DNA from 2 places in the Pseudomonas sp. MF09150 genome. Region 1 is predicted to be linked to the other one. Evidence: predicted binding sites of a transcription regulator. Region 1 holds the regulator's gene; the other holds the start of a gene.

Region 1 (7,723 bases):
GGCGCGGATCAAGGGCGTGCGCAAGAAGCTGTCCCAGGACCTGGGCTTTCTGATGCCGACCGTACACATCCGCGACAACCTTGACCTGGCGCCTAGTGCTTACCGTTTGACGCTGATGGGGGTGATCCTGGCCGAGGCCGAGATCTACCCTGATCGCGAGCTGGCAATCAACCCGGGGCAGGTCTACGGCTCGCTCAATGGCATCACCGCCAGGGATCCGGCTTTTGGCCTGGAGGCGGTGTGGATCGAGATCAGCCAACGGGCCCAGGCGCAATCCCTCGGTTACACCGTGGTCGACGCCAGTACCGTGGTCGCCACTCACCTCAACCAGATTCTGTACAAGCACTCCAGCGAGCTGATCGGCCACGAGGAAGTCCAGCAGTTGATGCAATTGCTGGCCAAGAGCTCGCCGAAACTCGCCGAGGAGCTGGTGCCGGGCGTGCTGTCGCTGTCGCAGTTGCTCAAGGTGCTGCAGGCGTTGCTCGCCGAACAGGTGCCGGTACGGGACATTCGCAGCATTGCCGAGGCCATCGCGAACAATGCCGCCAAGAGTCAAGATACTGCCGCTCTGGTGGCTGCAGTCCGCGTCGGATTGTCGCGTGCCATCGTCCAAAGCATTGTAGGCACTGAGTCCGAGCTGCCTGTGATCACCTTGGAACCAAGGTTGGAACAAATATTGCTCAATAGTCTGCAGAAGGCAGGACAAGGCCAGGAAGAAGGCGTTCTGCTGGAGCCAAGCATGGCTGAAAAGCTGCAACGTTCGCTGATCGATGCGGCGCAGCGTCAAGAGATGCAAGGTCAACCGGTGATTCTGTTGGTAGCAGGTCCGGTACGCGCAATGCTTTCACGGTTTGGACGTTTGGCAGTCCCCGGTTTGCATGTGTTGGCGTACCAGGAAATCCCTGACAACAAACAAGTGACCATCGTTGCGACAGTAGGGCCCAACGGCTGAGGTAACGGGTTATGCAAGTTAAGCGTTTTTTCGCCGCCGATATGCGTCAGGCCATGAAACTGGTTCGTGATGAGCTGGGCGCAGAGGCCGCCATTATCGGCAACCGCCGTATTGCTGGCGGTGTCGAGCTGACGGCTGCCCTCGACTACAAGCTGTCGGCGCTGGCGCCGCGCGTGCCGAACATGGAGCTCGAGGATGAGCTGCGCAAGACCCAGTCGCGGATCGTGACCGCCCAGGCGGAATTGAGCCTGCGTGGCGACAGCGATGCCATGACCAATCGTCAGCTGTTCGCCGGCCTGCCACTGACGGCAGCCGAGCCGCTGATCGAGCCGACTTTTTCCGAGCCGCACCGTCCGGCGCCGGCCCCTGTCGCGGCAGACGGCATTGACCAGCGGGCGTTCGATTCGATGCGGTTCGAACTCAATGGCCTGCGCGAACTGCTGGAAGTCCAGCTCGGTTCCCTGGCCTGGAGTCAGCTGCAAGGCAGTCGTCCGGAGCAGGCCAACCTCTGGCGTCGCCTGCAGCGCATCGGCTTGTCCGGCCCCCTGGCCCGTGACCTGCTGGCGCTGGTGACTGAAATCGACGAACCCCGTCAGGCCTGGCGCATGCTGTTGGCGCACCTGGCGCGGATGATCGTGACCCCTGAGGTCGAGCCTTTGGAAGAGGGGGGCGTGATCGCCATGGTCGGCCCTGCCGGCATGGGCAAGACCACCACCCTGGCCAAGCTGGCGGCGCGTTATGTGCTCAAGTACGGCGCGCACAACATCGCGCTGGTGAGCATGGACAGCTTCCGTATCGGTGCCCAGGAACAGCTCAAGACCCTGGGGCGGATTCTCAATGTGTCGGTGACCCATGTCGATCCGGGCCAGTCCCTGGCGCAGGCGCTCGACCCACTGTTGCGCAAGCGCGTGGTGCTGATCGATACCGCCGGCCTGCAAGCCAGCGACCCGGCCCTGCGCATGCAGCTCGAAAGCCTGGCCGGTCGCGGGATCAAATCGAAGAATTATCTGGTCCTGGCCACCACCAGCCAGAAACAGGTGCTCACCGCCGCCTATCACAGCTACAAGCGCTGCGGGTTGGCCGGTTGCATCCTGACTAAACTGGATGAAACGGCCAGCCTCGGTGAAGTGTTGAGCCTGGCGATCAGTCATGAGTTGCCCGTTGCCTATCTGACCGATGGGCCACGGATTCCTGACGATCTGCACCTGCCGCGTCGGCACCAGTTGGTCAGTCGCGCAGTGAGCGTGCAGATGCAGGAAGAACCCAGCGAAGAAGCCATGGCCGATATGTTCGCGGACCTCTATCACAACCCCGCAAAACGGGTTGGATGAGGGTGGTCATGAAGAGATTGCACCGTATCTACATCGATGGTCTGCCATGCATTGTTCCAACGGTGAACGCGCAGCCAGTTATGTGGCCCCGTCTAAGTAAGACAAGGTAAAGAAAGAACATGGGCAGCATGCATCCCGTACAGGTGATTGCGGTGACCGGCGGCAAGGGTGGCGTCGGCAAGACTAACGTGTCAGTGAACTTGTCACTGGCCCTGGCTGAGCTCGGCCGGCGCGTCATGCTGCTGGACGCCGACCTGGGCCTGGCCAATGTCGACGTCCTGCTGGGCCTGACCCCCAAACGTACCCTGGCTGACGTCATCGAGGGCCGCTGCGAGCTGCGCGACGTGTTGCTCCAGGGCCCGGGCGGGATCCGTATCGTGCCTGCCGCCTCCGGCACCCAGAGCATGGTGCACCTGAGCCCGGCCCAGCATGCCGGCCTGATCCAGGCTTTCAGTGATATCGGCGACAACCTCGATGTGCTGGTCATCGACACTGCTGCGGGTATTGGTGACTCGGTAGTCAGTTTTGTCCGCGCGGCCCAGGAAGTTCTGCTGGTGGTCTGCGACGAACCGACCTCGATCACTGACGCCTACGCGCTGATCAAGCTGCTCAATCGCGACTACGGCATGAACCGTTTCCGGGTCCTGGCCAACATGGCGCAAAGCCCGCAGGAGGGTCGCAATCTGTTCGCTAAGTTGACCAAGGTCACGGATCGCTTCCTGGACGTGGCCTTACAATACGTCGGTGCAGTTCCTTACGACGAATGCGTACGCAAGGCCGTGCAAAAGCAGCGTGCGGTCTATGAAGCCTTTCCTCGTTCGAAGTGCTCGCTGGCGTTCAAGGCCATTGCGCAAAAAGTCGATACCTGGCCGTTGCCTGCCAACCCACGTGGGCATCTGGAGTTTTTTGTCGAGCGGCTAGTGCAGCAAACAGCAGGACCGGTGCTATGACAGCCAGCGGCTACAACCTGTACAAGAAGTCGGCGCGTGACAGCCAATATGAATTGATCGAGCGCTATGCGCCTCTGGTCAAGCGTATCGCCTACCACCTGCTGGCACGGCTGCCGGCCAGTGTTCAGGTCGAAGACCTGATCCAGGCCGGGATGATCGGTTTGCTCGAAGTGTCGACCAAGTACGATGCGAGCAAGGGCGCAAGTTTCGAGACTTATGCCGGGATTCGTATTCGTGGGGCGATGCTCGACGAAGTGCGCAAGGGCGATTGGGCGCCACGTTCAGTACACCGCAATACACGGATGGTGAGTGATGCCATTCGCTCAATTGAAGCTAAAACCGGTCGTGACGCTAAAGATCACGAAGTTGCGGCCGAACTTGAATTGAGCCTCGACGATTATTACGGGATTTTGAACGACACCTTGGGCAGCCGCCTGTTCAGCTTCGACGACCTTTTGCAGGACGGCGAGCATGAAGGGCTGCATGAGGATGGCGCGAGTGCTCATCTCGAGCCGTCACGCGATCTGGAAGATGAACGCTTCCAGGCGGCGCTGGCGGACGCGATTGCCAATTTGCCGGAGCGTGAGCGACTGGTCTTGGCGCTGTACTACGACGAAGAGCTGAACCTCAAGGAAATCGGTGAGGTCCTGGGGGTCAGCGAATCGCGGGTCAGCCAGTTACACAGCCAGTGCGCGGCCCGCTTGCGGGGGCGTTTGGGGGAGTGGCGAGCGCGCTGACAGGCAGTGTGGGGACACTGCGAACGGGACCGGTAAGGCGTGATGCCGCACCGGTCTTGCAGTGTGTATTCCATGCAGTCGTTGAGTGTTACGTCGTATTGATTGAATGGCGCGTTCAGGTGCTGGGCGCGTTTAAGACTGCTTGGAGGTCGAATTGGACAAGAACATGAAAATCCTCATCGTTGATGACTTCTCAACGATGCGGCGGATCATAAAAAACCTGTTGCGTGACCTGGGTTTCACCAACACGGTCGAGGCCGATGACGGTACTACCGCCATTCCGGTCCTCAACAGCGGGAGCATCGACTTTCTGGTAACGGACTGGAACATGCCTGGCATGACCGGTATCGATTTGCTGCGCCACGTGCGCGCCGACGAGAAGCTCAAGCACCTGCCGGTGCTGATGGTGACTGCCGAGGCCAAGCGTGAACAGATCATTGAAGCGGCTCAGGCCGGCGTCAATGGCTACGTAGTGAAACCATTCACGGCTCAGGCGTTGAAAGAGAAGATCGAAAAAATCTTCGAACGCATCGGTTGATGCGCGAAGACATTGCGCCACGGGGGAGCTATGGAGCATAACGAATCTTCATTGGGCGATTTTGAATCGACCCTGAAAAAACATGCCCACGAACTGGTCGAGAGCCTTGAAAAAGGCAAGTTTGGCGAGGCTGTGCAACTGATCCATGAGCTCAATCAGACCCGTGACCGCGGCCTGTATCAGGAAGTCGGCAAGCTCACCCGCGAGCTGCATAGCGCGATCGTCAATTTTCAGATTGACCCGCATATGCCGCAAGCCGAGGAAGTTTCACAGATCACGGATGCCACCGAGCGCCTGTCCTATGTGGTCAGGCTGACCGAGGCTGCGGCCAATCGCACCATGGATTTGGTGGAAAGCAGCACCCCGCTGGTCAACGGCCTGAGCAACGATGCCCAGGCCTTGAGCGCTGACTGGGGGCGCTTCATGCGTCGCGAAGTCGGGGCTGAAGAGTTTCGCGAGCTGGCACGGCGCGTCGACAGTTTCCTGACGCGTAGCGAACAGGAGACCCGGACCGTTTCCGGCCATCTCAACGACATTCTGTTGGCGCAGGATTACCAGGACCTCACGGGCCAGGTGATCAAGCGCGTGACCCAGTTGGTCACGGAAGTCGAAAGCAATCTGCTCAAACTCGTCTTGATGGCCAGCCAGGTCGACCGTTTTGCGGGCATCGAACATGACCGCGAATCGATCCTGGCTGAAAAAGATCCGCAAAAACATCTCGCCAAGGGTGAAGGTCCGCAGATTCATGCCGATAAACGTGAAGACGTTGTGTCCGGTCAGGACGATGTAGACGATTTGCTTTCCAGCCTTGGATTCTAGGAGCACCCATTAATGAGCTTCGGCGCCGATGAAGAGATCCTTCAGGATTTCCTGGTTGAGGCCGGCGAGATTCTAGAGCAACTGTCCGAACAACTGGTCGAGCTGGAAAGCCGACCGGATGATGCGGATCTGCTCAATGCAATTTTTCGCGGTTTTCACACTGTTAAAGGGGGCGCCGGCTTCCTCCAGCTCAATGAGCTGGTGGAGTGCTGCCACATCGCCGAGAACGTCTTCGACATCCTGCGCAAGGGTGAGCGTCGTGTCGACTCGGAGCTGATGGATGTGGTGCTCGAAGCGCTGGACGCGGTGAACGGCATGTTCGGCCAGGTCCGCGAACGGACCCAGGTCACGGCAGCGACTCCGGAGCTGCTCGCGGCTCTGGCGCGTCTGGCAGAGCCTGCGGCTGCGGTAGAGGTGGCAGCGGAGCCCGAAGTGGCTGAAGCGGTGGCCGAGCCGGTGGCTGAAAGCGAATCGGGCGATATCACCGATAACGAATTCGAGCTGCTGCTGGACTCGCTCAACGCCGCCAAGGCCGAAGCCGAGGCGCCTGCGGCTGCTCCGGTGGCCAGCAGCGATGCGGCCAGCGACGAAATCACCGATGCCGAGTTCGAGTCCTTGCTCGACCAGTTGCATGGCAAGGGCCAGTTCGCCCCGGATGCCGTTGCAGCGAGCGAACCTGCCGCGGCGAAAGCAGCGACGCCGGGTGCGAGCGACAGCAACGAAATTACCGATGATGAATTCGAAGCACTGCTCGATCAGTTGCATGGCAAGGGCAACTTTGCCGTGGACGCGCTCGAGTCTGCCGTCGCTTCGGTACCGGCAGCTACCGCGCCCGTTGCGGCTGCAGCCGGCAGCGACCTGATCAGCGATCACGAATTCGAATCCCTGCTCGACGAGTTGCACGGCAAGGGCAAATTTTCCGAGGTGGCGGGTGCCGGTTCTGCCGCTCCAGCCGCTGCGACCGCGGCTGCGGTGGCGGCCAAGCCCGTGGCGAAAAAGCCCGAGCCCAAGGCCGAAGCTCCCAAGGCTGCGGCTCCAGCGGCCGCTGCAGCTCCTGCTCCGGCACGTGCCGCCGCAGCGCCACCGCCAGAAAAACCCGCCAGTGAAGCCGAGACCACCGTACGGGTTGATACCGCACGCCTGGACGAGATCATGAACATGGTCGGCGAACTGGTGCTGGTGCGTAACCGCCTGGTGCGCCTGGGCCTCAACAGCGGCGATGAAGCCATGCAAAAGGCCGTGTCGAACCTCGACGTGGTCACGGCTGACCTGCAGACCGCGGTGATGAAGACCCGGATGCAGCCGATCAAGAAAGTGTTCGGGCGCTTCCCGCGCCTGGTTCGCGACCTTGCGCGGCAGCTGAAGAAAGAGATCAACCTGGAGCTGGTCGGCGAAGAAACCGACCTCGACAAGAACCTGGTGGAGGCCCTGGCCGACCCGCTGGTCCACTTGGTGCGCAACGCGGTCGACCACGGTATCGAGTCACCGGAAGAGCGCGAAGCCTCGGGCAAGGCGCGCGGTGGCAAGGTGATCCTGGCCGCTGAGCAAGAGGGCGACCATATCCTGCTGTCGATCTCCGATGACGGCAAAGGCATGGACCCGAATGTGCTGCGCGCCATTGCCGTCAAGCGTGGAGTGATGGACAAGGATGCCGCTGATCGCCTGAGCGACACCGAGTGCTACAACCTGATTTTCGCCCCGGGGTTCTCGACCAAGACCGAGATCTCCGACGTCTCCGGACGCGGCGTGGGCATGGACGTGGTGAAAACCAAGATTTCCCAGCTCAACGGTTCGATCAATATTTACTCGACCAAAGGCCAGGGCTCGAAGATCGTGATCAAGGTGCCGTTGACCTTGGCGATCATGCCGACCCTGATGGTCATGCTGGGCAACCAGGCGTTTGCGTTCCCTCTGGTCAACGTCAACGAGATCTTCCACCTGGACCTGTCGCGCACCAACGTGGTCGACGGCCAGGAAGTGGTGATCGTGCGCGACAAGGCGTTGCCACTGTTTTACCTCAAGCGCTGGCTGGTCCGTTCCGCCGCTCATGAAGAGCAGCGTGAAGGCCATGTGGTGATCCTTTCGGTGGGCACCCAGCGGATCGGCTTTGTCGTCGATCAACTGGTCGGCCAGGAAGAAGTGGTCATCAAGCCATTGGGCAAGATGCTGCAAGGGACCCCGGGCATGTCCGGCGCCACCATTACCGGTGACGGCCGCATTGCACTGATCCTCGATGTTCCAAGCATGCTCAAGCGTTACGCCGCACGGCGTATTTGATTCGGGGTGGCGGGGCGATTTGCCTCGCCCCGCCTAACGGAGTGTTTATGGCAGTCAAAGTCCTGGTGGTGGACGATTCGGGGTTTTTCCGCCGCCGCGTCTCGGAAATTCTTTCAGCG
Region 2 (7,723 bases), on a different contig from region 1:
GACCAGGCCGGTATTGAGGTGCGCGCGCCGCGCTGATGCCCTGAAACACCGAGTGCGCAGACCTCGGGTTTTGCTCAATGCGTTGAATTTTTTTGCCTGCCTTTCTACAAGTATTCCAAGAGGAACAGACATGGCCGAATACAGTGTTACCACCCAGGCCGTACCGGTCCCGGGCCAACCTGCGGTGATTGAGTGCCGGGCAGGTGAGGCATGAGCACAGCGATTCGCTACAGCTTTGGTGCCGATGAGCACCTGTTCGCCGAGGTCAGCGACAGCATGTCCCTGGAGGCGTTTTTCAAGGGCATGGCCGTGACCCGCGCCGTGGAGCGCCTGGCCCTGGATGGGGTGCTGGACATATGCCTGGCCAATGCTTCGTTCCAGATCCGTTTCGACCCCGACCGCATCGCGCCCCAGGCGCTGCTGGAAGCGGTGCGCGGCGCCGAGGCCGGTGCCGTGGCCGAACGCAGCTTGCACACCCGGATCATCGAGATTCCGGTGCTGTACAACGATCCCTGGACCCACGAAACCCTGATGCGTTTTCGTGACCGCCATCAGGACCCGAGCGCCACGGACCTTGAGTACGCCGCGCGGATCAACGGCCTGGCCGACGTCGAGGCGTTTATCGCGGCCCACAGTGGCGCGCCCTGGTTTGTGTCGATGGTCGGCTTTGTCGCCGGCTTGCCGTTCATGTTCCAGATGGTCGAGCGCGAGCGCCAGTTGCAGGTGCCCAAATACCTGCGGCCACGCACCGATACGCCGAAGCTGACCCTGGGCCACGGCGGCTGTTTCGGCTGCATCTACTCGGTGCGCGGGGCGGGCGGTTATCAGATGTTTGGCGTGACCCCGGCACCGATCTACGACCCCGAGCAAACCTTGGCGTATCTGAAGGAGCACATGGTGTTCTTCCGCCCCGGCGACATCGTCCAGTTCAAAGCCATGGACCGCGAGGCCTACGACCTGGCGGTGGCCGAGGTGGAGGCCGGCCGTTTCGACCTGCGTATCCGGCCGGTGGAGTTTTCACTGGATGCCTTTCTCGCCGACCCGGTCGGCTATCCGAAGTCGTTACAGGAGGCGTTGGCATGATCAAGGTCATCAAACCGGGCCTGGCCACATCGGTGCAGGATCTGGGGCGCGAAGGCTATTACCACCTGGGTATTCCGCCGTCCGGGGCCCTGGATCAATACGCCTTGAGCGCGGCCAACCAACTGGTCGGCAACCCGCCGGGTGCGGCGGCGCTGGAGTGCACGCTGGTCGGGCCGGAGCTGGAGTTTTGCCGCGATGCCCTGGTGGCGGTCTGCGGCGCGCACATGACGCCCAAGCTCGATGGGGTGGACATGCACCTGGACACGGCCTTTGCGGTCAAGGCCGGGCAAGTGTTGCGCTTCGACTTTCCCAAGGCCGGCGCCCGCGCTTACCTGGCGGTCGCCGGCGGCATCGATGTGCCGCTGGTATTGGGCAGTCGTTCCACTTACACCCTCGGCGCCCTGGGCGGTTTCCAGGGGCGGCGGTTGGCCGTCGGCGATGAGTTGCCAGTGGGTGTGGACAGCGGCAAGAGCCGGGTCGGTGCAAGTTTGCCCATGGCTTTACGTCAGTCCCTGGGTGGCGAGGTCACGCTGCGGGTGGTGCCCGGCCTGTATTACGAGCGCTTGAGCGAGGCGGCCAAGGTCAGCTTTTTTGCCGAGCCCTGGACCGTGGGCTCCGAAGCTGACCGTATCGGCTATCGCTTCAAGGGCGGCAGTGCCTTGGGCTTTCAGCCGCGGGAGCAGCCGTTTGGTGCCGGCTCCGATCCGTCGAACATCGTCGACAGCTGTTACCCGATCGGTTCGATCCAGGTGCCTGCGGGGCTCGAGCCGATCGTGTTGCATCGGGACGCGGTGTCCGGTGGCGGCTACGCCATGATCGGCACCGTGATCAGCGCCGACCTCGACCTGATCGGCCAGATGCAACCCAACCAGAAGGCCCGTTTCGTCGCGGTGACCCTCGAACAGGCGCTGGAGGCCCGGCGCTCCTACAAGAAAAAACTGGCTTGCCTGCGCAAGCTGTTTCCCTCCTGAACACCACGGCGGCTACACCCGTAGCCGCTGCCGCAGACTCGGGCCGCGTTCGTACGCTGTCCGTCGGATGCACCATTTCCCTCCCTGATACCCCGACCCACCTCAACCCACGTCCAAGCGCAGCCCAAGCCTGACAACTACACGTCCGCTCAAAACAGTTGGGTAAACAACCAATACAAACTGCCCGACAACAGGATCGCCGCCGGCAGGGTCAGGACCCAGGCCATCAGCAGGTTGCGGATGGTGCGCATCTGCAGCCCGCCGCCGTTGGCGACCATGGTCCCGGCCACGCCCGATGACAGGACATGGGTGGTCGATACCGGCAGACCGAACATGTCGGCGGCGCCGATGGTCAGCATGGCCACGGTTTCCGCCGAGGCGCCCTGGGCGTAGGTCAGGTGGGTCTTGCCGATCTTTTCACCGACCGTCACCACGATACGTTTCCAGCCGACCATGGTCCCAAGGCCAAGGGCGATGGCCACGGCGATCTTGACCCACAGCGGAATGAAGCGTGTGGCGTTGTCGATCTGTTGCTTGAACAGCTGCAGCTTGTCCTGGGTGTCGGCGTCAAAGTGGCCGACCTTGTTCTTGTCCATCAGGCGAATGGTTTCGCTGGTCAGGTACATGTCGTTGCGCACGTTGCCCATGGCCTCGGCCGGCACTTTGGACAGCGAGCCATAGCCCTTCACTTCGTTGCCGATATGGCCGGCCAGCGCCGCCAGCGCCGGGATCAGCTCAGGCGTGGCCTGCTTGTTGCGCACGTAATCGGAAAGGATCGGCCGCGGATCGGCGGGCGCCGCCTGGGGCGAACCTTTGCTCAGAGCCTGCTGGGTGACTTCGGCCACCGCGGCGAATTGCAGGGCCTGGTCGGCCGGCATGGTGCGGTTCAGCGCGTAGGCCATGGGCAGGGTGCCGACCAGAATCAGCATGATCAGGCCCATGCCTTTCTGGCCGTCGTTGGAGCCGTGGGCGAAGGACACGCCGGTGCAGGTGAGGATCAGCATGCCGCGAATCCACCACGGCGGCGGGGTGTTGCCTTTGGGCGCCTTGTACAGCGCGCGGTTCTTCACGAACAGGCGCAGGGCCAACAGCAGCAGGGCGGCGAACGCGAAGCCGATCAGCGGCGAAAACAGCAGGGCGTACCCGACTTTGGTGGCCTGGCCCCAGTCCACGCCGCTGGTGCCGTCGCGGCCATGCATCAGGGCATTGGCCACGCCGACACCGATGATCGAGCCGATCAGGGTGTGGGACGACGACGCCGGCAACCCCAGCCACCAGGTGCCGAGGTTCCACAGGATGGCGGCAATCAGCAGGGCGAAGATCATGGCGAAACCGGCCGATGAGCCGACTTGCAGAATCAGCTCCACCGGCAGCAGGGCAATGATGCCGAAGGCCACGGCGCCGCTGGACAGCAGCACCCCGAGGAAATTGAAAAAACCCGACCAGACCACGGCGAAATGCGGCGGCAGCGAGTGGGTGTAGATCACCGTCGCCACGGCGTTGGCGGTGTCATGGAAACCGTTGACGAATTCGAAGCCCAGGGCGATCAGCAGCGCCACGCCGAGCAGCAGGAACGGGGTCCAGGTGGTCACGGTGGTGCCCAGTTCGTGCATGTCGTGCATCAGGCTGTAGGCGGTGAACAGCAAGCCCATGGCCAGTACCGCGAAAAACATCACCAGGGTGAAGGGGCTGGCCTTTTTATCCAGCTGGGGCTTGGTTTCGCGGGCGGAAGAGGGGGCGGCGGCAGTCAGGGAAGGGGTGGCCATTGCCGGACAATCCTGTGGAGGGGAGGAGTGGGCTCCATGATCGTTGCCAAATGTTACAGAGAGACTGCGTCAGGTCAGTGTTTGTGCGATTGGGGAGGGCCGCTGATCTGAATGGGCCTTTCTGCATACCGTTTCAGGCGCCGTGGGCGTGGGGGGGTATGGGGTGTCACGCAGGGCCAGCGCAGCCTCGCGGGCTCGGCAGCGGCTACGGGGCTTGTGGCTCCGGCCGGGGCAGGTGCTGTGGTGGTCAGGGGGTGATGAGGGGCATCGGGGGCCAGCGGGCGTTGGCTCAGTAGTCCTGGCGTTTGCGAAAGGCCCAGCGGCCGGCGAACAGGGTGAAGGTGGCGACCAGGGCCACCAGGATCCAGAAGCCTTCGGGATCTGCGGAAAACGGAATGCCGCCCACGTTCATGCCGAAAAAGCCGGCGATGATGTTGATCGGCAGCGCGAGCACGGTGACCACGGTCAGGGTGAACAGGGTGCGGTTGGTCTGTTCGTTGAGGTTGGCGGCGATTTCTTCCTGCAACAGTTTGATCCGCTCCCCCAGGGCCGTGAGGTCGTTGATGATCAGCGCGAACTCCTCGGTGGATTTGCGCAGCTCCTTGACGTCCTCCTTCTGCAGCCATTGCGGCGGCCGGTTGAGCAGCCGCAGCAGCGAGCCCGGCTCCAGTGCCAGCAGGCGTTGCAGGCGCACCAGCACCCGGCGCATGGCCCCGAGTTCGGCGCGGTTGGTGGAGACCCGGGCCGCCAGCAGTTGGTCTTCGATCTGGTCCACGCTCTGGCTGGTCTTGCGCACGATCTGGGTCAGTACCTCGCCCTGGTCGCGCAACAGGTGCACCAGCAGTTCCAGGGGCGAGCGAAAGCGCTCGCCGGCCTTGACCGAGGAGCGCAGTTTGTCCACCGAGTGCAGGGGTTGCAGGCGGGCGCTGACAATCAGGCGGCTGCGGGCGCAGACCCACAGGGTCGATATATCCGATGAGACCATGCTGCTGAAGTTGAACACCACGTCGTTGACCACCGCCAGCAGTGCTGAGTCCACATGCTCGATGCGGGTGGAGCGCGAGCCTTCATGCAGCGCTTCGAAAAACTCTTCAGGCAATTCCAGGTGAGCCTTCATCCAGCGCTCGCAGGCCGCGTGGGCCAGGTTCAGGTGCAGCCAGAGAAACTCTTCACCGTCCCCCGCTTGTTTCAGGCATTCCAGGGCCTTGGCCGAGTCCAACTCGCGGCCGGCTTGCCCCGGGAGAAAACTGAAGCCGTACAACAGGCCGAACAGATCGGAATCGCGATGGCTTTGGTCGATGCTGTGGTTCATGGAGTCTCGCTGGAGGGAAGCCATGCAGGCAGTGTGAAAACTACTGCGTTTGGCAATACTGCGTTAAAAACAGGCTCGGAATGCTCATTTACAGCCAGTAAACTCCGCTTCCTCGCCTGTTTTTGCCTTGTCTTGCCTTCACTCGCTACGTTTTCACACAGCCTGCACCTGTAGGCGTTTTACAGGTTCACTTGGGCTTTATCATCGCAAGGCTTTTTGATGTTTTTGTGACAGTTTCAGGTGCAGAATGCGCGCCCTGCTACCGGTGGTCGGAGGCGCTCAAGAAAGCCTGCTGCGCGCCGATCACGCTCACAGCAGTCGAGCATCGGCCCGTCGTCGATTGCCCTGACAGGGATGTCTGTGTGCCACCCACGTCCATTTCGGATGTGTTCCATCCCTGCCATGAGATCTCATTTGATGTTCTTGCAAAAATCCCTGCGCGCGCAAACGCTCGCCTTGTTGAGCGGCAGCCTGTTTGCGATGTTGTTGATCGCCCTGGCGTGTTTCAACTTCCTGTCCAATGGTGTGCAAAGTTATCGCAATCTGATCGAGGGGCCGCTGCGCACTTCGCAGCTGGTCGACGAGGCCAACCTGCAGTTCAAGAGCCAGGTCCAGGAATGGAAGAACGTCCTGCTGCGCGGCAAACAGCCTGAAGAGCGCAGCAAATACTGGAAATTGTTCGAAGACCGCCAGAGCGATGTCCAGGGCATTCTGGGCCAGTTGGCGATGGCCCCAGGTGTCGACGCGCAGTTGAAGAGCCAGATCGAACGCCTGCGTGAAGAGCATCGCCAGCTCGGTGCGGCCTATCAGAAAGGGCGCGATGCCTATGTGGCGGCGGGTGCCGATCCGGCGGCCGGTGATGTGGCGGTCAAGGGGCTGGATCGCGCTACCAGCGAGCAGATGAGTGAGTTGGTCGGCCAGTTGCGCAAGCAGGGTGACCAGCAGTCGCTGCTGATCAGTGCCGCGGCTGAACGCACGATCTGGATCGGGATTCTGGTAATGCTGGCGTCAGGCCTGATGATCGGCCTGTTCAGCCTGTGGCTGGTCAACCGCAACCTGGTGCAGCCGATCCGCACCCTGATCGAGTATGTCGCGCAACTGAGCCAGGGGCGTTTTGCCGAACGTGTCGCCAGTGACCGCCAGGACGAGCTGGGCCGCTTGGCCATGGCCGCCAACACCCTGCGTGATTTCCTCGCCGACACCTTCAGCCGCCTGCAACGCAGCACCTCCGACCTGGACAGCGCCAGCGGCGAGTTGAGCTCCATTGCCGGGTTGATGGCTCAGGGCACCAATGAGCAGTTCAACCGCACCGACCAGGTGGCCACGGCCATGAACGAGATGTCTGCCACGGCCCAGGAAGTGGCGCGCCACGCCGCCGATGCGGCGCGCGCGGCCGACGATGCCGATCACTCGGCGCAACAGGGCGAACAGGTGATGCAGGGCACCATCCACACCATCACCCTGATGCGCGGCGAAATCGCCAACACCGCGAAGGTTATTCGCCAGTTGGAAACCGACAGCGGGCGCATCGGTAAAGTGCTGGAGGTGATCCGCGGGATTGCCGAACAGACCAACCTGCTGGCGCTGAATGCGGCCATCGAGGCGGCTCGCGCCGGTGAGGCCGGGCGTGGTTTTGCGGTGGTGGCGGACGAAGTGCGCAGCCTGGCGCAGCGCACGGCGGCCTCGATCATCGAGATCAACCAGATTATCCAGACCGTGCAGACCGGCGCGGTGGACGCCGCCCAGGCCATTGAAAGCGGCCAGTCACGCAGCGAGCAGAGCGTCGAGCAAGTGACCCAGGCCGGGGCGATGCTGGAGCGGATCACCGTGGCCGTGGAGGCGATCCGTGACATGAACCGCCAGATCGCCACGGCCGCGGAAGAGCAAACCTCGGTGGCCGAGGACATTTCGCGCAACCTGACCGAGATCACCAGCATCGCCAGTACCAATCTGGACAACGTGCAGCGCACCGAAGCGGCAAGCCGCAACCTGCATGGCTTGTCGGGGCAGTTGAACGAGGTCACCGCGCGCCTGGGCAACTGACCGCCGCGCCTTGTGTATCGGCCTGCTTACCAGGTCGGTACACAGTCACTCTCAAGTTGGCCGGGCTGGCGTCGATGGTAGGGCAAACCCCAACTCACGAGGCCCATGCCCATGGTCAGTATCAGCTCCGTTTCCATTACCCAACCCCAGGTCACCACCCGCAAGCTGGCGACCAGTGCCAGCGATGAGGCCAGCAGCTCCGAGACCGGGGTTGCCTCGGCCAGTGCTGCCTCCGGCGACAGCAGCAAGGCGGCCGGTGCGTCGGGGGCTGCGGTGTCCGGCGGCAGTTCCAGCAGCAGCGACGAGTCGGATGCGGTCAAGGCGCTGCGTAAGCAGATTGCGCAATTGCAGAAAGAGTTGCAGGAGCAGCAACAGCAGCTGCAGGCCGCCCAGGCCAGTCAGGACAGCAAGGATGCCAAGGCCGCCGCGGTGGCTGCCGCGCAATCGCAGATCGCCTCCACCAGCGGCTCGCTGCAGACCGCCACCGCCGCACTGCTGCAAGCCTTGCAGGATTCGAGCAGCAGTTCGTCCGGCTCGCTGGTCGACAC

The links. Region 1 encodes FliA, which starts transcription of late flagellar genes. Its sites were predicted from a motif close to CTAAAGTTTNNNNNNNNNNNGCCGNTAA; they were not measured.
Region 2: the regulator FliA is predicted to act here: its motif matches at 5,411-5,438, upstream of AC19YX_RS25800 (methyl-accepting chemotaxis protein).

The regions. Positions count from the first base shown of each region.
Region 1 is NZ_JCBCUS010000001.1:1,889,727-1,897,449, reverse strand. It holds gene flhA (flagellar biosynthesis protein FlhA) at 1-952, shown strand, start outside; gene flhF (flagellar biosynthesis GTPase FlhF) at 964-2,283, shown strand; gene fleN (flagellar synthesis regulator FleN) at 2,403-3,233, shown strand; gene fliA (RNA polymerase sigma factor FliA) at 3,230-3,970, shown strand; gene AC19YX_RS08550 (chemotaxis response regulator CheY) at 4,137-4,508, shown strand; gene AC19YX_RS08545 (protein phosphatase CheZ) at 4,539-5,327, shown strand; gene AC19YX_RS08540 (chemotaxis protein CheA) at 5,340-7,604, shown strand; gene AC19YX_RS08535 (protein-glutamate methylesterase/protein-glutamine glutaminase) at 7,652-7,723, shown strand, end outside.
Region 2 is NZ_JCBCUS010000007.1:447,457-455,179, reverse strand. It holds gene AC19YX_RS25825 (5-oxoprolinase subunit PxpA) at 1-36, shown strand, start outside; gene AC19YX_RS25820 (5-oxoprolinase subunit B family protein) at 211-1,083, shown strand; gene AC19YX_RS25815 (5-oxoprolinase subunit C family protein) at 1,080-2,054, shown strand; gene AC19YX_RS25810 (inorganic phosphate transporter) at 2,204-3,820, opposite strand; gene AC19YX_RS25805 (transporter) at 4,110-5,132, opposite strand; gene AC19YX_RS25800 (methyl-accepting chemotaxis protein) at 5,550-7,175, shown strand; gene AC19YX_RS25795 (hypothetical protein) at 7,287-7,723, shown strand, end outside.